Regions from separate parts of the Hoeflea sp. genome, predicted to be linked through region 3. Evidence: riboswitches for the same ligand, from Rfam matches in the RefSeq annotation. Region 3 holds a riboswitch; each other region holds the start of a gene.
What was found. Region 3 has a riboswitch for cobalamin ahead of AC5E6N_RS07540 (aromatic ring-hydroxylating oxygenase subunit alpha). Riboswitches for the same ligand answer to the same signal wherever they lie in the genome.
Positions count from the first base shown of each region.

Region 1: another riboswitch for cobalamin. It lies ahead of AC5E6N_RS00685 (hypothetical protein); the one in region 3 lies ahead of AC5E6N_RS07540 (aromatic ring-hydroxylating oxygenase subunit alpha).
Region 2: another riboswitch for cobalamin. It lies ahead of AC5E6N_RS11035 (DUF1636 family protein); the one in region 3 lies ahead of AC5E6N_RS07540 (aromatic ring-hydroxylating oxygenase subunit alpha).

Region 1 is NZ_CFHWAF010000002.1:11,697-19,419, forward strand. Features, by position in the region: gene AC5E6N_RS00645 (aspartate-semialdehyde dehydrogenase) at 1-170, opposite strand, end outside; gene AC5E6N_RS00650 (phosphatase PAP2 family protein) at 467-1,318, opposite strand; gene leuB (3-isopropylmalate dehydrogenase) at 1,359-2,471, opposite strand; gene AC5E6N_RS00660 (RidA family protein) at 2,513-2,896, opposite strand; gene leuD (3-isopropylmalate dehydratase small subunit) at 2,929-3,534, opposite strand; gene AC5E6N_RS00670 (hypothetical protein) at 3,672-3,896, opposite strand; gene AC5E6N_RS00675 (HpcH/HpaI aldolase/citrate lyase family protein) at 4,122-5,045, shown strand; gene AC5E6N_RS00680 (DUF1737 domain-containing protein) at 5,042-5,248, shown strand; gene AC5E6N_RS00685 (hypothetical protein) at 5,262-5,579, opposite strand; cobalamin riboswitch at 5,740-5,950, opposite strand; gene AC5E6N_RS00690 (GumC domain-containing protein) at 6,009-6,929, opposite strand; gene AC5E6N_RS00695 (hypothetical protein) at 6,940-7,077, opposite strand; gene AC5E6N_RS00700 (helix-turn-helix transcriptional regulator) at 7,180-7,723, opposite strand, start outside.
Region 2 is NZ_CFHWAF010000047.1:3,390-11,112, reverse strand. Features, by position in the region: gene AC5E6N_RS11050 (TetR/AcrR family transcriptional regulator) at 1-342, shown strand, start outside; gene ilvC (ketol-acid reductoisomerase) at 374-1,393, shown strand; gene AC5E6N_RS11040 (outer membrane protein) at 1,643-2,269, shown strand; cobalamin riboswitch at 2,387-2,614, shown strand; gene AC5E6N_RS11035 (DUF1636 family protein) at 2,743-3,195, shown strand; gene AC5E6N_RS11030 (ABC transporter substrate-binding protein) at 3,195-4,733, shown strand; gene AC5E6N_RS11025 (ABC transporter permease) at 4,749-5,696, shown strand; gene AC5E6N_RS11020 (ABC transporter permease) at 5,693-6,469, shown strand; gene AC5E6N_RS11015 (BA14K family protein) at 6,568-7,011, opposite strand; gene AC5E6N_RS11010 (endonuclease/exonuclease/phosphatase family protein) at 7,254-7,723, shown strand, end outside.
Region 3 is NZ_CFHWAF010000027.1:34,214-39,269, forward strand. Features, by position in the region: gene AC5E6N_RS07535 (FAD-binding oxidoreductase) at 124-1,212, opposite strand; gene AC5E6N_RS07540 (aromatic ring-hydroxylating oxygenase subunit alpha) at 1,231-2,475, opposite strand; cobalamin riboswitch at 2,598-2,799, opposite strand; gene AC5E6N_RS07545 (hypothetical protein) at 3,058-3,252, shown strand; gene AC5E6N_RS07550 (hypothetical protein) at 3,233-3,694, opposite strand; gene AC5E6N_RS07555 (RidA family protein) at 3,961-4,365, shown strand; partial or broken gene AC5E6N_RS07560 (indolepyruvate oxidoreductase subunit beta family protein) at 4,373-5,056, opposite strand, start outside.

The sequences.
Region 1 (7,723 bases), on a different contig from region 3:
AGGTTCTTGACGGTCAGCGTCCCGTCCCCGAAGGAAACCTCCTTGCCGACCGAGCGGCTGGACGCGAGCGCGACGACCTCGTCGGCCGGAAAACCCCGCTCCGACAAAACCTCCAGCATTTCCCGGCCCACATTGCCTGTGGCACCGGCGACTGCGACACGAAATCCCATGGTGTCCTAACTCCTGTCCCTCTTCCTGTTCGCAACCCGCCGGCCGGTGCGGGTCCCTTCCCCGGCCGGACCGGGAAGAGCGCGGACAAGCCAGAGACGTCAGACCGTTTTGGTCGTCTTCGTGGCCGTTGTCTTGATAAAACGGAAGCGCGCGCAAGCGGCGCCGGCCCTGTCGGCAGGGCGGCACATCTGCCGGTCGCTCAAATCTGCACTATGCATCTTCGTCTCCGTTCGCAGGGCCTTTTACATCGCCTGTCGGCGGAGTCAATCGCCTGCGGCCGGGAAACGGCCCCGATTCAGCTCCTCAAAAGGAACTTCTGCAGCTGATAGCCGGGCCGGCGCTCAGGCATACCGCTCTCATGCACGCGGAACAGGATTCCATAGCCGGCGAAAAACAATGCGGTGAAATAGGCGTACCAGGCGCCGAAGGCAAGTCCCGCGATCACGTCGCTCGGATAATGCGCGCCGACCAGCACACGCGTGAAACCCAGCCAGATGGCCAGAACCAGGGCCGGGAAGCGCAGGCTCGGAAAGAAAATCGCCACGGCGGCGAAAAACGCGCCCGACGTTGTCGAATGGCCGGAAGGAAAGCTCGCGAAACTGGCATTCGAGAAGGGTTGGAAATGGAACGCGCCCAACTCTTCGAAGTGCACCGGCCGCGCCCGCCCTATGAATCGTTTCAGGACCGCAACGATCAAGCCGGACATTCCGACCGAGATGAATATATAGGCGCTGGCCGCCACCCATTTCGCCATCACCAGCCGTGTCCGCGCCCTGAAACCGGACCAGTCGATAAGGAAACCCGCCAGGACAAGGACGCCGGTCGGAACGAGAATCCACCCCGACTTGCCGAGATCGGTCAGCCGGGACGCCCATTTGAGCACATCCCCGGGCCACTGGTTTCGGTAGGCGCCGACGGGGTTGTCCAGAACCACCGCCACCAGCACGATGACCATGACCGTCAGGAACAGGTAGCGCCAGCCGCGCACCCGGACGGACCGGTTGATGAGCGACCGCCGCCGCTTCAGGTATGAGCGGCTCGCAACGACATTCATCCTGAAGCGTTCTGAAACGCGGCGGCCCGCTTCGCGCATCGAATGAGCGATGCCCGCCGGGTTTTCCGTATCCGCCTTGTCCCGCGTTTCCATTGTTTCGACAGTCGCCAGCGCGGCAACGCTTCCATTCCCGTCAGCTTGTCAAGGCGCGAAACCGCTCGAGAACCGCATCGCCCATCTGCGATGTGGTGACGGTCTCCATATCGGGCGCCGCGATGTCGGCCGTGCGCAAACCGGCCTCCAGCACGTCGGCAATCGCCGTTTCCAGCATGTCGGCCTCCTTTGCCATATCGAAGGAGTAGCGCAGGCACATGGCGAACGAGGCGATCATGGCAATCGGATTGGCAAGCCCCTTTCCGGCGATGTCGGGCGCCGAACCGTGCACGGGCTCGTAAAGCGCCTTGCGCATGCCGGTTTTCTCGTCCGGCGCGCCGAAGGAGGCTGACGGCAGCATACCGAGCGAACCGGTGAGCATGGCTGCAACGTCCGACAGCATGTCGCCGAACAGATTGTCGCAGACTATGACATCGAACTGCTTCGGCCAGCGCACGAGTTGCATGCCGCCGGCATCGGCCAGCATGTGATCGAGCTCCACGTCGCTGTATTTGTCGGCATGCACGTCCGTGACGATCTCGTTCCACAGGACACCCGATTTCATCACGTTGCGCTTTTCCATCGACGTGACTTTGTTCCTGCGCGTCCGGGCGAGTTCAAACGCCACCCCGGCGATGCGCTCGATCTCGTAAGTGTCGTAAATCTGCGTGTCGATCCCGCGTTTCTGGCCGTTGCCGAGATCGATGATCTCCTTCGGTTCGCCGAAATAGACGCCGCCGGTCAATTCGCGCACGATCAGGATATCGAGACCCTCGATGACGTCCTTCTTCAGCGACGAGGCATCCGAAAGCGCCGGATAGCAGATCGCCGGGCGCAGATTGGCAAAGAGCTCCATATCCTTCCTGAGGCGCAACAGGCCGGCCTCCGGGCGCACATCATAGGCAACGCTGTCCCATTTGGGACCGCCCACGGCGCCGAACAGCACCGCGTCGGCGGCGTCGGCCCTGGCCATGTCCTCTTCGGAGATCGACTTGCCATGCGCGTCATAGGCCGATCCGCCGACCAGCCCCTCCTCGGTTTCAAAACCCGCGCCGTGGCTGTCATTCATGAAGCCGATCAGCTTGCGGACCTCGGCCATGGTTTCCGGGCCAATCCCGTCGCCGGGCAGAAGAAGGAGTTTACGCCTTGCCATGGAACATTTTCCTGTTTGCTTGCACCGGACGACAGAGCCGGTCATTTTTGCGGTTTGTAAGCGGTTGCCTCGATCTCGATGCGCATTTCGGGCCGGATCAGCCCGGTGACGATCATCGTCGCCGCAGGCCTGATATCGGCGAAGAACTCGCCGACGACGGGAAACACCCGGCCCGCGTCAGCGGCATCGGTGATGTAGTATTGAACCCGCACGATATCGGTAAGGCCGAAACCCGCCTCGGTCAGTGCGCGCCCGATCGTCGCCAGGGCGTTCTTCGTCTGGTCCTCGATGCGGTCGGGCATCTCCATGGTTTCGTAGTCGTAGCCGGTGGTGCCCGCCACGAAGCAGAAATCGCCCTGCACGACCGCCCGGGAGTACCCGGCCGCCTCTTCCATGGGCGAACCGGAGGAGATGAGTTTGCGCATGCCGTACTCCGATGTGCGAGCCGCCGTTCCGCTCAGTGCCACGGACGGTGGTTGGAGATATGCTCCTCATGGCTGTCGATATGGTGGTCCTTTTCCATGGTCAGGCCAATATCGTCGAGCCCGTTGAGAAGGCAGTGTTTCCTGAACGGATCGATATCGAACTTGATGACACCGCCGTCCGGGCCGTGGATTTCCTGGGTCACGAGATCGACGGTCAGCGTCGCATTGGCGCCTCTCGAGGCATCGTCGAGGAGCAGCTCGAGCTCCTCCGGCGTCACGATGATGGGCAGCAGCCCGTTCTTGAAGGAATTGTTGTAGAAAATGTCGGCGAAGCTCGTCGATATGACACAGCGTATGCCGAAATCCATCAGCGCCCAGGGCGCATGTTCGCGCGAGGAACCGCAGCCGAAATTGTCTCCGGCGACGAGGATCGTCGCATTCTGGTAGGCCGGCTTGTTGAGCACGAATTCCTCGTTCTCCGATCCGTCCTCATTGAATCGCATCTCGGCAAAAAGACCCTTGCCGAGGCCGGTGCGCTTGATCGTCTTGAGGTAGTCCTTCGGGATGATCATGTCGGTGTCGACATTGACGATGGGCAGGGGCGCCGCGACGCCGCTGTGTCTTGAAAATTTCTTCATCGCGAGACCCTCTGAATACGTTGCGGCCATGGCCGCCCTGCACCGATGGACCGTCATACGGCCCAACGGTCGGACTTTGCCAAGCGTTTACCAAAGCTGAAGCGGAAAAAGAAGGCCCCGGCGAAGAGAATCGCCGATCACATATCGATAATCTTGCCGTTCCCGTCGTCCCACACGCGCGGGCCGTTCTGGCGTTTGCGGACCCGGCCGCGGCGATTGAACCTGGCAACGATCAGGCCGACAACGACCGCGACGGCGGCAAAACCGACAATGGCCAGTCCAACGGTGGCCATGACAACGATCATCAGCGCGGCGACGCACAGGCCGACGATCCCGACAATGATTGCGCGAAGATTTTCCATCGTGTAACCCTCCGCTTTGCGATAATCCGGCGCACCGGATGACAGCCGCCGGCCACACGCGCCCGGTGGGGATCGGGGCGTTTCTATTCAGTTGGTCATTAACAGCTGCAATTTCAACCGCATTTCCCTTACAAATCCTTACAAAACGGGCGTGGATCCGCCCGGCCCACGCGAAGCCGCGGCCGCAACCTTGCGATGCGGCCTTGCGGCAGGCATTAAGGTTGCATGGAACAACAGTCCGCGAATCATCGCCCGGCCCGCTTTCGCCGCTCGGTCCTTTACGTTCCCGCCAACAGGGCGCGGGCGGCGCAAAAAGCGGCCGGGCTCGACTGCGACGCGATCATCCACGATCTTGAGGACTCCGTCGGGCCTGACGAAAAGGACCGCGCCCGCGCCGCACTCGAAGAGCGGCTGACAGGGGACAGTCCGCCGAACAAGGAGCGGATCGTCCGCATCAATCCGCTGACCAGCGAATGGGGCCGAAACGACCTTGCGACAGCCGTGCGCCTTCAACCGGACGTTATCCTGCTGCCGAAAGTGAATGGGCCGGCCGACATCGACGAGGCGGAGGCCGCGCTGCGCAAGACCGGGGCAAAACCCGACATCAGGCTTTGGGCGATGGTCGAGACGCCGCGCGGCATCGCCAACGCCCTTGCCATCGCCGATACGGCATCGCGTCCCGACGCCAGGCTCGACTGTCTCGTCATCGGAACCAATGATCTGGCCAAGGAAACCGGCCTCGTCCTTCCCGAGGGCAGGCGGTTCATGACGGCCTGGCTCATGCAGGCGGTTCTCGCCGCCCGGGCGGCAGGTATCGACATCCTTGACGGCGTCTATAACGATTTCCGCGACAAAGACGGTTTTCTCGCCGAATGCGCCGAAGGGCGGCTGATGGGCTTTGACGGCAAAACCCTGATCCACCCGGCGCAGATCGACGCTGCGAACGAAGCCTACGGCGCGGGCGAAAAGGCGGTCGCGGAGGCGAGGGCAATCGTGGAGGCGTTCTCCAGGCCTGAAAATGCCGGCAAGGGCGTCATACAGATCGGCGGAAGAATGATCGAGCGCCTGCATCTGGAGCAGGCTCGAACGCTCCTCGCCAAAGCCGGGATGCAGCAACCGAAAACCATATCCAAAGGAGGCGCGCGATGAAACTCTACAGGCTTCTCACCGGGCCGGACGACGCAAGCTTCTGCCACAAGGTGAGCGAGGCGCTGTCAAAGGGCTGGGAACTCCACGGCGATCCCGCCTACGGCTACAACAACGAGACCGGGCACATGCAGTGCGCCCAGGCCGTCATCAAGCACGTATCCGGCAAAACCTACAGCGCCGATATGAAACTGTCCGAACAGTAACGCCTCGCGCGCGTCAGTTCCGGCGCTTGCGTCCGCTGCGGCCGGGCGCGAGCGGCATTTCGGACGCGACGATCGCCTGCCTCAGATAATCGCAAAACCGCCTGATATCGGGAGAGGTCTGGTGGTCCGCGTGAACCACACGCAGAACGTAGCGCGCCGCCTTGTCGATGGCAGCGCCCTGCGGAAGATCGAGCATCCACTGGATAAGGGCCTCTTCCGGGGAAAGCGGCCGGCACTCCGGATCCGTGCGCAGCGCGACGATATTCGTTCCCTCCGGCCTGCCCATTCTGCGCAGGATGCGGCCGATGTCACTGTCCTGAATCGGAACCATGGCTCACCCTCCCGTTCGGCACGACAAAAGTGAACCGGAAAGATGGTCGGCGTGTTCGATGTTGTTCATGTGTCTCTCCATTGAAGGCAGAGACGGGGCAAATGAAAGCGCAGGTACCGGCGGGGCCGGGATCGCCGCTCTTCCGGGACACCCCGCCCGGCTTGCAGTCCATGTGAAGGCAGGTCTCCTGGCTCGCGGATCATTGCCGTCTCCCGCCTTCCCGGCCTCAAGGACCAGTGGCTTTCGGGAGGGGCTCGCCGCTTACAGTTGCGGGGGCAGCGCCGGAGTTGCACCGGCTTCCCTCTTGGCTTTGCCGCGACCGTGCCGAGCGGCGCGAATCGCGGCAAAGAACCCTCACGGGAGCTACCTTACCGCAAAACAGCAAAGGCCATAGACGCGGTAGCGACGCTTTTCGTCGCACGCGGCGTTTCAGCGGTAGAAGCGCCGCAGCAGGATGGGCGTCAGATACATCGGCACCTGATAGCAGCCGATGAACAGCAAAAGCGGCTCCATGACACCGGCCGGCAGCGCGGCAAGGAACAGCGCGATATTGCGGTTGCCCGCGCACACCGCAATCCCGGCGCTCTGGTCCGGCAGGGGCCGCTTCAACAAGAGATAAACACCCACCTGCAGGCCGAAATTGGCAAGGAAGGCGACGGCCAGATTAAACGCCAGCCCGCCCGGATCATGCTCGAGAGCCGGGCGCACGGCGGCCATGAGTCCGACGACCATGATGGCCATGGTGAGGGCCGCGAGGCCGTCGATGGCGCCAAGGCCCGCCGGTCCGGGGTTCTTCAACACGGTCCCGCGGATAGCAAAGGCCACGGCGGTTGCAAGGCCGATGATCAGGAGCAGTCGCAACGCAGCGCCGATAACGCTGTTCCCGCCAACCAGATCCGGCATCATCCAGAACACCGGGATCGTCGTCAGCGGCAGCAGGGCCGTTCCGGCTATCAGCAGCCGAAGCGACGGTGCGCCGTCCTTGCCGAGCAGGATGGTAAGGCTCGGGCTCCCGGAAATCGGCGAGGCGGCAAGCATCAGAGCCAAACCGAACGCCAGGGGGCTTCGCCAGCCCGTCGCAATCAGCAGCAACACAAAGAGTATCGGCAATGCCAGTTGCAGCGCCAGGACGAAATAGAGGGACTGGCCGATGTCCCGGGTCGCACCAATCGCCTGCCGGGGACCGACACGAAGGGCCGAAAAAAACAAGAGCAGCGCCACCGCGATCGGAAGCTGCCTTTCCATGAACGCGGCAAGGCCGGGCAGGGCGACGCCCGCGATCAGCCCGAGAACAAGAAGCCAGCGCCCCTGCCGGGCGGCAAGCTGGAGACCTGTCAACAGCGGTGTCACATCAGCCCCCTTAAAACCAGCAGGAGACCGGCAAGTCCGGCGGCACCGTGGCAAGCGGCGGTGCGCCCACCGATCCCATCATGACGATCACATCAACCGCGGCAAGTGTGGTGGGCGGCAGGTTCAGCGCGAAGAAATCAGGCCCCAAAACATCCGCCTTCCGCAATTCGGGTCAATCAGGTCCGACCGGCAATACGCCCTCGCCCGGCCCGATGCAAGCGTTTGCCGTCAATGATGATCGGCGCGGCCGCTACAGGGTGCGCTGCGAGCCTTCCGGCTCCTGATCGCGCTCCATTCTGCGGTAATAATCGGTAAGTGTCCGGCCCCGTTCCGGGCGGAATGCTTCTCCGGTCTCGCGGATCTGATCCATGCGGTCGAGCCGGAATGTCCTGAAATCCGATCTCAGTTCGCACCAGGCGGCAAGTGTCCAGACCTTGCCCCAGAACCAGAGGCCCAGCGGGCGGATGCGCCGCGCCGTTGCCGCCCCTTCCGCATCCCGGTAGGCGACCTCGAGCACCTGCCGGCGGTCGGCGGCCCTTTCCAGCAGATCGAACCGAAGACGGTCCTCGTCGGGCATCATGAAATCGGGGGCGTGGATTTCCGTCTGTTGGATGCGGCTGCGCTCGCCGTCGGGCAGCACCGCTTCGATCTTGATCAGCGCCTCTTCAGCGGCCCGCGCAACGGCCGCTCCGCCCCAGGCCCGCGCCATGCGCGCACCGGTGACAAGGGCGACGATTTCATCGCGTGAAAACATCAGCGGCGGCAGATCGAAGCCTTCGCGCATGATATAGCCG
Region 2 (7,723 bases), on a different contig from region 3:
AACCGGTTGGCGATCGGCCAGGCCAGCCGCGAGGATGCGCATCTGGGTCGGCTGGTGCTGGAGCGCGGGCGCCGGATGATCGGGCTGCGTGCCGGGGCTTTGCTCGAAGCCGGGCGGACCCAGGGCCTGATCGCCTATGACGACGGCGAGGAGGCATTCGGCACATTGTATGGTCTTATTATCCGCGATTTGCATGTCCGCCGCCTGCTGGGCGATCCGCCTGCTTCCGGGAACGGGATGCTGGAGGGACAGGCGAAAAAGGCCGTCGAGCAGTTTTTCTCACTTTACGGAACCGCCGAAGCGACCGGATCGAAGCCCGGGACGGTCCGGACAGACACATGACCAATTCAAGACATGAAGGAAAGGAAGACCCATGCGTGTTTATTATGATCGCGATGCCGATCTCAATCTGATCAAATCGAAGAAAGTCGCCATTATCGGCTACGGCAGCCAGGGGCGGGCGCATGCGCTGAACCTGAAGGATTCAGGCGCTCCGAACATCGTTATCGCCCTGCGTGAAGGATCGGCGACGGTAAAAAAGGCCGAGGCGGACGGATTTGAGGTCAAATCGGTGGCGGATGCCGCCGCCTGGGCCGACCTGATGATGATGGCCACGCCCGACGAATTGCAGGCCGACATCTATCGCGACCATATTGCCGGCAATATTCGCGATGGCGCCGCGATTGCCTTCGCTCACGGGCTGAATGTGCATTTCGGCCTGATCGAACCGAAAGACACGGTCGACGTGCTGATGGTCGCCCCGAAGGGACCGGGTCACACGGTGCGCGGCGAATACCAGAAAGGCGGCGGCGTGCCGTGCCTCATCGCCGTTCATCAGGACGCGTCGGGCAATGCCCACGATCTCGGACTTTCCTATGCCTGCGGCGTCGGTGGCGGACGCTCCGGCATTATCGAGACCAACTTCAAGGAAGAATGCGAGACCGACCTTTTCGGCGAGCAGGTGGTGTTGTGCGGCGGTCTGGTCGAACTGATCCGTGCCGGTTTCGAGACGCTTGTCGAGGCCGGATACGCCCCGGAGATGGCCTATTTCGAGTGCCTTCACGAGGTCAAGCTGATTGTCGATCTGATCTATGAGGGCGGCATCGCCAACATGAACTACTCGATCTCGAACACGGCGGAGTGGGGCGAATATGTCTCCGGCCCGCGCATCATTACCGATGAAACCAAGGCCGAAATGAAACGTGTCCTGAACGATATCCAGACCGGCAAGTTCACCTCCGAGTGGATGCAGGAATACCGGGCCGGCGCGGCGCGCTTCAAGGGTATTCGGCGCAACAACGATGCCCACCAGATCGAGGAAGTCGGCGAGAAGCTGCGCGGCATGATGCCATGGATCAAGTCCAACGCGCTTGTCGACAAGGAACGCAACTGATCCGGATCGCCGGTATCGTTCCGTTAAACGATGCAATCGAGGTTGAGCAGGGCGCCTCGCGCCCTGTTTTTTAATGAATGAAATATATCTTGAGTTATATAAAATAAACATGTTCATTATTATTTGAAAAGAACTGTTGCAATATTGTAATCAACACAAAGTGTTGGGTCTTTTATTCTGAATGTGATTTGAAGGCGGGCTGGTAATACATCCATATGGGGTCAACGCAACCAACGAGGATACATTGCGATGACCAGAATTTTGCGTGTTTTATCGATGGCAGTGCCTGCGGCCCTGGCGGCCGGAATGGCCGGCGCGGCCGATGCCGTGGTGGAGCCGGCGCCGGTGGCGGCGCCCGCGGCCTTGCCTGCTCCGACCTATTGGGACGGGTTTTATGCGGGTGTTCTCCTGGGATACCACCACGAGACCGTCGATACCGTCGGGGGCAATGGCTCGGGCGCCTCGCTCGGCGGCTATGCGGGTTACAACCACCTGTTCAGCAACAATATCGTTGTCGGTGTCGAGGGCGATTACAATGCGGCCTTTGGCAGTTTCAGCGGGTTTAACTGGGAATTGTCGAGCTTCGGAAGTATTCGCGGTCGGCTCGGCTATGCCATGAACCGTTTCCACGTCTATGCCACGGGCGGCCTGGCGCTGATGGATTTCGAGGCGTCATTCGCGGGCCCCGGCAATCCGGGCCTTGAGACCGGTTGGACGATCGGCGGCGGGCTTGAATATATGGTGACGGAAAAGATCAGCGCGCGCGCCGAATATCTCTACATGAATTTCAACGACACGTTCCAGGATGTGGGAGCGCCGGCCGGCATCACGACCGATATCCACAATGTCCGTGCCGGTATTGCCTATCATTTCTGATCGACGATACCCGGGTGGGGACCCGCCGCTGCCATTGCGGCAGCGGCAAGGCCGGGTGAATGATGGATCAGCCTCATTCTGCGCCTCAAGCGATATTGACAGCCAGCCTGAACACGATAAGACTGCCGGCCAGATGGTTCCGGCGACGCCTTACGGCTAGCCGGATGAAAAGGGAACACGGTGCGGTGTAACCATCAGGTGCCAAATCCGTGACTGCCCCCGCAACTGTAAGCGGAGAGCTTGTCAGCGAAAACCACTGGGTATGGCCTTTGGCCTGCGTCCCGGGAAGGTGCTGACTGGCAAAGACCCGTAAGTCAGGAGACCTGCCATCGCTCAACTTAAACTCGGGCGGGGTGCCCCCGGGGAGGTCGCAGTGATGACATCGAATATCTCGCTGACATTTGCCGGTCGTTTCAGGGCCGGCCTTCATCTCTCCCGTTGCCACCCGCCGCGTCCTCGGGGGATGATGGTCTTTGCAAAACAAGAAATGCGCGATTTTGTCGGTATGCACCCGCTGCCGGCAAGCGGGGTTCGCCGGCCCGGATAATCAGCGGCCCGGCTATCTCCTGGCCAAGGCAATCCATTCACGATTTTCCGGCAGCGCCGCCGCGCGGCTCGGCATGTCGCTTCGCGGTGTGCGTTGCATGAGCCAGTGCAAGCGTGCCTGTGTGATCGCGCTGTCCGGGCCTTCCAGATACACGCTCGTTTTCGGCGACCTCGACCCGCACGGCAATGCCGAGGCGATCCTCGAACTTGCCGGACAATACGCCACCGCGCCCGATGGGCTCGTGGAACGCGCCGAGCGTCCTGAAGCCCTGCGCGCCGGCATTCTCGGCCGCGTTCCGCCGCTGCATCTCGATGGCGACCCGATCGACCCCGATTTCACCATTTTCCCAGCATCCGACAGCAACAAGGAAATACATTGATGACGCTTATGACAGGTCCGTTGAAACCGATTTTGAAAACCCTCGATCCGGATCGCCGTGCTTTGCCGGCTGCCGGCCTTGCGGTTGCGCTCGCGCTGACAGGGGCGATCGCTCCTGCGGCTGCTGAAAGCGTGACCGTCGGTCAGACATTCCTCGCAACGGGCCTGGATCCGGCGGACGGGTCGACAGGCTGGGCGCTTGTAACCCACGGCATTGCCGAACAGCTTTTCACCGTTTCGCGCGATGGCGAGGTCGTCCCCAACCTTGCCGCGTCCGCGGCAAGGAACGATGATGGTTCATGGACCGTCGAACTGTCTCCCGGCCGGTTTTTCTCCGATGGAACGCCGGTGACCGCCAAGCTGGTCGCGGAGGCGCTCAACCGCACCGGCGAGGCGAATGCATCGGCACGTGCGACCGCGGGCCGCTTGACCTTCGAGGCGCTGGATGCCGATACGCTCAAGGTGACGTCCGAGCAGCCGACGGCAATCCTTCCGTCCATTCTCGCCGAGTGGGCCTTTCCGGTCTATCTGGAGACCGACGGGGCGCCGATCTTCACCGGTCCCTTTGCCGTGGAAAACTTCGAGGCCGGCGCGGCCATCGAAATGGTGCCGAATACGCACTACGAAGGTTACGAGCAGCGGCCGGATGTCACAATCCGGCGGATCGCCGATGGCCAGTCGCTGGCGCTTGCATTTGCCTCAGGCGAACTGGACCTTGCCTTCAACCTGCCGGTCGAAACGGTTTCGATGTTCGAGGGCAGAGAAGACCGGTCCGTGACGTCTTTCCCGGTCGCCTACCAGTACATGATGTGGATGAACACGCGCACGCCGGCACTGAGCGACGTCCGGGTCCGCCGGGCGATCGATCTTGCCGTCAACCGGGACAATCTTGTTGCCGCCGCGCGGGCGGGCAAGCCGGCGACCGGCGCCTTCGCCGCCGCCTACCCCTTCGCCGCCGAGGGATCGCTTGCCTACGACCCGGAGGCGTCGGCCCGTCTGCTTGACGAAGCAGGCTGGATGGTCGGCGATGACGGTGTCCGCGCGAAGGACGGAAAAAAGCTGGAGCTCGTTTTGTGGGCGTATCCGCAGCGTCCCGATCTTGTCACCTTCCAGCCCGTTGTCCGGGCAGCCTTGGCGGAGTTGGGCATAGCTGTGACGACACAGGTCACAGAATCGCCGAGTGACGTCGCTGCCAGCGGCGCGTTCGACCTGTTCCTGTGGGCGCAGCATACCGCGCCGGCGGGCGATCCGGGTCTGTTTCTTTCCCTGTTCTTCGAAACCGGCGCCGCTCGCAACTATACAGGCTGGTCCAACGCGGCCTATGACGATGTCGTCGCTGCGCTGCGCGCGGCCACGAGCCCTGACGAGCGGATCGATCTTGCGAGACAGGCGCAGAAACTGATTGCGGACGGTGCTCCCGTTTCGTTCCTCGTCACGCCCGAATGGCATGTCGGCCTGTCCGAGCGCCTGGCGGACTACCAGCCCTGGGGTTCGGATTACTATGTGATACGCCCGGATCTTTCGGTGTCGCATCAGTAGGGGCGGAGCTTACCGATGACCTGGCTTGCGGCAGCGCGGATGGTGGTCATGGCCCTTGTGTCGTGGCTGGCCGCGGTTGCCGTGAGCTTTATGCTGATCCGCCTCGTTCCCGGCGATCCGGTTGATATCTTCGTCAATCGAATGAACGTCAACGCCAGTGAGGAGTTGCTGGCTGCCTATCGCCGGGCCTGGGGGCTTGAACACAGTCTGATCGAGCAGTTTCTCATCTGGCTGCGGGGTTTCATCACCCTCAATTGGGGCGTGTCCTTTGTGACCGGCGGTGAGGTTTCGAACGAACTTGCCCCGCGCCTGGCATGGTCGGCCGCGATCGGCTTCGGTGGCATGATCGCCGCGCTTTTGTGCGGCACGCTGCTCGGTTTTCGTGCCGCGCTCCACCCCGGAGGTCTGGCCGACGGGCTTTCCCGGAGCATGGCCGTTGCCGGTCAGGCGCTCCCGGCCTTTGCCGTCGGGCTTGTTGCCCTTTGGCTGTTTGCCGCCGAGCTTCGATGGCTTCTTCCCTTCTCCGGCGGCGCCGTTGAACGGCTCATCCTGCCGATCGCGCTTGTCGCGTTTTTTTCCGTCGGCAGCGTGTCGCGCCTGGTGCGTGCGGGGTTTGCCGAAACGGCCGCCGCGCCGTTCATGCGGACCGCCCTGGCAAAGGGTCTTTCGCGCAAGACCGCGCTGTGGCGCCATGGCCGCCGCCAGGCCGCGATTGTGCTCGTGGCCGGCATTGCGCCCGATCTGGCGTGGATCGTGGGGGGAACAGCCATTGCCGAGATCGTTTTCGGGATTCCGGGATTGTCCGAACGGGTTGTGGAGGCCGTGTCATCGCGCGACTATCCGGTTTTGCAGTCATATGTCGCGCTTGTCGCCCTTTGGATCATTCTTGGCCTGCATCTTTGCGCCCTGCTGCGGCGGACGCTCGACCCGCGGCATGGCGCCCTGCCGCTGAGGGTGCAATGATGGAGGCAAGACGCCAGATTTACCTGCCGGTTACCCTGTCGCTTCTCGGCGCGATGCTGCTGGGCGCGGCCTGGCAGCCGCATGATCCCCATGCCGTGGATCTGAGCAATGTCCTCTCCGCGCCCTCGTTGACACACTGGCTTGGAACGGATCATCTGGGCCGTGATGTCGCCTCGCGTATCCTTGCCGGGGCGCAGCCGTCTCTTTCGGCCATCGCGATTGTCATCGCCTCAAGTATCGGTCTCGGACTGGCGGCAGGTATGGCAATAGGATTCGGCCCGCCGGCGCTTTCCAGGTTCATGCGCTGGTTGGCCGAGACGGCGCTCGCGCTGCCGACCCTCATTATGGCTCTGCTCCTCGCGGCGCTTTTCGGCGCTGGCCTCATGGCGATCTCGGCAGCACTGGTTGTGAGCACCTGGGCACCCTATGCGCTCAGCATATCGGCATTGCTTGAACGCTTGAGGGGCGAACAATACTGGCTTGCCACCCTGGCGCTCGGATCATCGGTCACGGGGGCCGTGCGCCGGCACATGCTGCCCAATGCGTGGCCGACGATCGGTGCGCTGGCGGGCGCCGATGCCGGCCGCGCGGTCATTCTGGTGGCTTCCCTGGGGTTCCTCGGGCTCTCGGCGGACACGGGGCGGCCCGAATGGGGCGCGATGGTCCATGAGTATCGCATGTTCCTGTTTTCCGAGCCTCGACTGGTTCTGGCGCCGGTCCTTGCCACGGCGATGGCCGCCTTCATGCTCAACCGGACCCTTGATCGCGGCTGATCCTGGGTTTTGATCGAGTTGTATCGGAGACCCGGACTAATCGGCAGACATGCGGGAGCGGTATTGCGGCCGCGCCCGCATTGCCTTCAGCGCCTTTTTCAGTATGGCGAGCGGCACTGCCTGCGCGGGCCGTGATAGGGCTGGAACGTGTTGTCCGAGACCCGGTAGGACCGGTATTTGCGGAAGCAATAGTTCACATGGGCACGCGAACCGTAGGCGCGGTAGCGCGGGGCCGGGCGGTAATAGGGGGTCCGCCCATAGGTGCGGCCGTAATAGCGCGGTCCGTAATAGGGTTTCGGATAATAGTAGCGCTTCTTGTAGTAACGGCTGTTGCAATAGGCGTTGTAGCAGTGGTAGCGGCCGTGGCGCGGGCCGCTGGCGACGATCCCGCCGATAATCAGACCGGTCACCAGGCCGGCGCCGAAATTTCCGCTGTTGGAGCCGTAATGGTATTTCTTTCCCGCCTCGGCATGGGGCGTCGTCAGCGCCAGCAGTCCGGCGCCGATGACAGCGATGACAAGCCCTTTAAGCAGTCCTGGCATGGATGCCTCCCGGATGTGAGTTCAACGACATTAACTATTTGTCATGTTCAGTTCTGTGGCAAGCGTGCCGTGCGCGCAAAGCGATCACATTGTCATCACGCTATGCTGTAGAGCGCAGTCAAAAACGTTTCAATTCAGCGCGTTGTTTTGGTTTGCTCAAGTGCGATCAAGCCTGCGTGACAAGCTTTGGCGAAAGCTCTACACAGGATCGGCAGCCATGCCGCGAACGGATGATATGGAAAATGTCCCTAAGGATCGCAACATTCAACGTCGAGAACCTGATGAGCCGGTTCGACTTTTCAGGCTTTCGCAACGAGTTGCGGCAGGATCGCAGTCTCAAGCTTTTCGATATCAAAAACGAGGCGGAATACCGCCGGCTCGAACAGGCGCGGGCCATCGCGCATACGGACGATACCCGCCAGCTCACCGCGCTGGCGATTGCCGAAACCGGGGCCGACATTCTGTGTCTTCAGGAGGTCGACAATCTCGACGCCCTCAAAGCCTTCGAATACGGCTATCTCTTCAAGATGATCGGCCGCGGGTACCGCAACAAATATATGGTCGACGGCAATGACGGCCGCGGCATCGACGTGGCGGTCATGATGCGCGAGGAAACGCGGGACGGGCAGCCGATCGTCTTCGAGGCCATGCAAAGCCATGCGCATCTGACCTATGACGATCTCGGTCTCTTCGACGATGCGATCGCCGAGAC
Region 3 (5,056 bases):
GGCTCATACACACGCCAAGGGCGTTCATTTGCAGAACCTGGCCTCATACATCAACAAACGACGCGAGACTGCATTGTCCGAATCTCGAGCTTTCCGCTCCAAAACGAACGGGTACGCAAGGGTTCATGCCTCAATTTCCAGCGCTGTCAAAGGTCTCGAGCAGCAGGCCAGGATGTAGCCTTCCTCGATCTCCTCATCGAGAATGCCGCCATTGTGGCTCATCTCGACCGAACCCTTGGTCTTGAGCACCTTGCAGGTTCCGCAAAGGCCGGATTCGCAGGCGGCGGGAATGCGCAGCCCGTGCGCGCGTGCGGCCTGCAGGACCGTTTGATCGGGGGCGCAGACGCCATCGACCGCCGACAGCGCGAACCGGATCGCCCGATGATCGCCAAGGTCATCGCCATCCTGCTGGTCGCCGATGGCCGGGTTCGCCTCGGGCGGCGCGGTTGCAAAACTCTCCTGGTGATAGTGCGCCATGTCGAAGGCGCTGTTTTCCAGCATGTCGCGGACGACGGCCATGAAGGGTTCCGGACCGCAGCAGAACACCTCACGATCGAGGAAGTCCGGGGCGAGCAGCGGCAGACGGACCGCGTCGATGCGGCCGACATGGCCGGCCCAGCCCTCGTTGGCAGAACGTTCCTCGACGACGAAGCCAAGCGACAGGCGCGGCATGCGGCTGCCGAGGAGTTCGAGTTCCCTGCGGAAGATGATCTCCTCCGGCCGCCGCGCGCAATTGATGAACACGACATCGGTCCATGGCGCGCAGTCGTTGAACCAACGCAGCATCGACATCATGGGTGTAACGCCCGATCCGGCCGACAGAAACAGATAGCTGGCCGCCGGATGGTTGTGATGGGAGAAGTCGCCGACAGGGCCATAGGCGCGGACATAGTCGCCCGGCCTGAGCTTGTCGAACATCCATCGTGTGCCGATGCTGTCCGGCTGTGCCTTGACGGTTACCGCGATCGACAACGGCCGTGACGGGCTGGACGATAGCGTATAGGTGCGGAAAACCGGCTCATTGCCAACGAGAAGCTCCAACGTGATGAACTGCCCGGGGCGATAGCGAAACCAGGTCTGATTGTCCGAGCGGAAAGTGAAGGTCTTGACACTAGGCACCTCATCGCTGACCGCTATGACTTCCAGCACCTGCAACCGATCGTCCCAGGGTGCCATTTCATCAAGGTGGCGATAAAGCGGCGCCTCGCTCATATCGTTCATGGTTTTGCCCTATGCCACGCTGCTGAGAACGGAATCGTCGCTGTTGAGAGCGCGATCCATGAAAGACGCATACCAGTCGACGAACTGGATCACGCCGCCTTCGTGAACGGGGCTGTAGGGTCCGGGCTCATAGGCGGGCGACGCGATGCCCTGTGCATTGTCCTCGACCACGCGGCGGTCCTGATCGTTGGTCTCGGTCCAGACATGGATGAGGTTATCGAGACGGTAATCGACGCCCTCGACCGCATCCTTGTGCACCAGCCATTTTGTCGTCACCTCGGTTTCCGTCACCGATAAGGGCATGACACGAAAGCTGATTGCGTGATCGCCGAGCCCGTGGTTCCACGTGGTCGGGTAGTGGTAGAGCAGGAGCGCACCGAAATGCCCGTCCGGCGCCTTGTCCGAAAGCCCGCGGCGCACGGCCGGTTTGCCGCTCATCGTGTAGCTGACCGCATCGCCGACCAGCGGCACGCGCATGAGGCGGAACTGACCGTCGGCGTCAGCCCGGTAGCGCGCCGGCAGGCCCGCCGCTTCGCTGCGCGCCCACAATTCGCCCAGTTCGGGATCGTTTTCGACGGCCTGCAGATCTGTGAACGCCGGCGTTTCGGGAAAAGTCTTGCACAGTTCTGGATGATTGCCGGAGCAGTGATAGCACTCGCGGTTGTTCTCCCAGACAAGCTTCCAGTTGCCCTTTTCGACGATCGTGCTTTCATGGGCGACCCTGGCATCGGTCAGGCCGAGCGGTGCGAAGTAAGGCTCCATCACTGCGCGAAAAGCAGCGAAGTCCGGCGGCTCCTTTGCAAGGCAGATGAAGATGTAACCGCCGACGCTCTCGCAAGCCACCGGCTTGAGCCCGAACTGCGAAGCATCGAAATCTTCCCCCATCTGGCGGGCAAACACAAGCGTACCGTCGAGGTCATAGGTCCATTGGTGATAGGGGCAGACAAGGCGTGCCGACATGCCTTTTTTGGCGGTGCAGACCAGACTGCCCCGGTGACGGCAGCTGTTGTGAAAGGCGCGGATTGTGCCCTGCCGGTCGCGCAGGACGATGACCGGATGATCGCCGATCTTTATCGTGAAGAAACTGCCGGGCCGTGTCAGTTCGCAATCGTGGCCGGCAAACAGCCACTGGCGATACCAGATGAGCTCCATATCGAGTTGGAAGACATCGGGATCGGTGTAAAAGCTCCGGTCCAGGGAGAAGCCCTGCCTGCGGCTGTCGATCCGTTGCCGCATTTGTTCCCACGCACTCATGTTCAATCCTCCCGCTTGGTAGGCAAGGATCGGCCGTGGTGGTTTTGAGGAATAGCGCACATGCCGGGCGACACGCCAGAAGCCATGCGGCCTTGCCTCTTGATCGCCCACCGCGATCGATCGGGTTCCAACGAATCAAGGCTGGTTTCCGGGCTCCGGAGCCGTCCTTCAGGACCGTCCCGACACCTTCCCGGGCAAAATGCCCAGTGGCTGTCGTCGGGACTTTCGCTCCGCTACCGTTGCGGGGGCAGCGCCGGCATTCGACCGGCTTCCCAATTCTCCGCCATGCGCATGCAAGGCGACACCTCGAACACATCCAATCCAACACAGGTTGCGGAATTTCGCGGCAACGAAAGCGACATGATATCTCCGGAGGGCGACAACGTAACCTGACCATCCGTCACCGTTTGAGTAGGACGCGGCAACCGATCAGAGTTATCCCATGCTACCATGGTCATGGCATCCTTCTGGCTGCGCCGCCTCAGCATGCGTCGCCACAGGATCATGACATGGTATCGAAACGCGGCCAGGGCCGCATAGTTGCCCGGCACGGCCTGCAATGAACATTGGCGGATATGCCAAATGCGGGCGCAAGACGGGCAGATGTGCCCCGGAGACCCGTTCGCCGCAGCCGGACCGCCGCAACGAAACAGCATCACGATCCGCCTGAAGACCGGGCGGTGGATCATGGGCGGTGCGAACGGGAACGGCATCGATATCAGGCAAGGCGCCGGCAACGCCGCTGTCCGCGCCGGCATCACCCCGGCAGCGGATTGAGGGCAGGCTTTGCGACCAGCCGGGAAACCGCAGCCAGAAACCGGTCCGTATCGTGTCCCTCACACAGAATGAGTGCATCCATACGGGCTCTTGCATGATCGCCCCGGCGCATTGAAGAAATCGTCTGCAACAAAAGGCGCTCGCAGTCGGTCGTCTTCGCGGCGCAGGACGCGCAGCAAGGGCTCATGAACGCGAATACCGTCCTGCGCGCCTGGCGCATCTTGCGCAGCACATCCATGATCGAATAGGCCATACCCGGCCCCCAGGCATGACCGAAAGAGGCCACGGAAAAATCCATGGCTGTTTCCCAATACGGTTTGGACGGGTCCGCATAGGCCAACAGAAACCGGCGCATGACTGTCAGGAGGACTAGGTCCCGGCCATCGAAGCCGGCATTCGACGCCGGCGCCGTTTTCTTTTCCGTCGCTTGTCTTTCTGTCATCGTTTATCGGCTTTCAATCATGCGACCGCCGAGCGCGTCCGTCCCGTGGTCCCCTTTGTTTGGCAGCACGCTATTTTTTCTTGAATACTAATGTCAAGTTATAATTTGGCCGTGTTGCGACGAAAGCCGCCGGTATCGCTGATCGACGCATGCCATGATTTCAAATCCGGGACCGTTGTCCGGTGCGACCGGCATGATATCGTGCGCCTTCCGTAATCAGCCAGTTTTCCGTTTGCCCTTTGCATCCGGAAAAGTCAGGAGCAGTCATGAAACGCAGCGCGATCAATCCGACCTCGATGTACAACGCCGTTCAATTCGGCTTTTCCCACGCCGTCGAGAGCGAAGGCGGCCGTCTCCTGCATCTTGCCGGTCAGGTGGCCTGGGACGCCAATGGCGAACTGGTCGGCCCGGGCGATCTGGCGGCCCAGGCGGCGCAATGTTTCGCCAATCTCAGCGAGGTCCTGGCGGCATGTGGTGCGAGCGCACAGAACGTCGTGCGCCTGCGCACCTATGTTGTGGACTATTCGCCGGACAAGCTGGAGATCATCGGTCCGGCCATCGGCGGCTTCTATGGAGATGTCACACCGGCGGCGAACACGCTCATCGGCGTGCAGGCACTCGCAATGCCCGATTTCCTGATCGAAGTCGAGGCAACGGCCGTGCTGGACTGATCGGCATTCAGGTAAAGCTGCGGACGGTCTCGATGGCGCCGTCCAGCGCTTCACCCTTTTCATCCTTCAGCGCGGCTTCCCGCAGGCGCTCGATCCACTGCGCGGCATCGTCCCGTCCGGCAACCAGCTTTGCCGCATCCAGCACGCGGTCGAATTTGGACAGGCCCCTTGCGTGCGTATCCGAATAGCCCTTGATCAGCCGACGGCACCGGATGATCTCAACGGCGAGATCGTAATCGTCAGCGAGATAATCGAATGCCGTACCGAGCCAGCGGTCGAGATGCTCCGTCTCGATCGCATGGCGCAGCGTGCGCCGGCGATAGCCGCGCAGACCGCCCAGCACATAAAGCATGGCAAATGGCCTCAGCCGATCCGTGCGCAATCGCCGCCCCTTGTTGAACCAGCGGTCAAGCCGGGCCATCCAGAGCTTGCTGGCTTCAACACGCCGTCCGAGACCGGCCGGCAGCATTCCGGCAATTTCCTCGGCGCGGGGGTGCATGAATTCGGTCAGGTGCACCAGCGAATCGTCAGGCGCGGCCATCTCCGAGCGGATCCGTGCAAATCGCTGCGCCCGTGTCTTCAGATCGGCAACGCGGATGACATCGTCATAGGCCATGGCATTGGCGATGTATTTTGCCGCCTCGCGCGTCAGCCGATATCCCTTGTCGTCTCTATCACGCGACAGGACGTC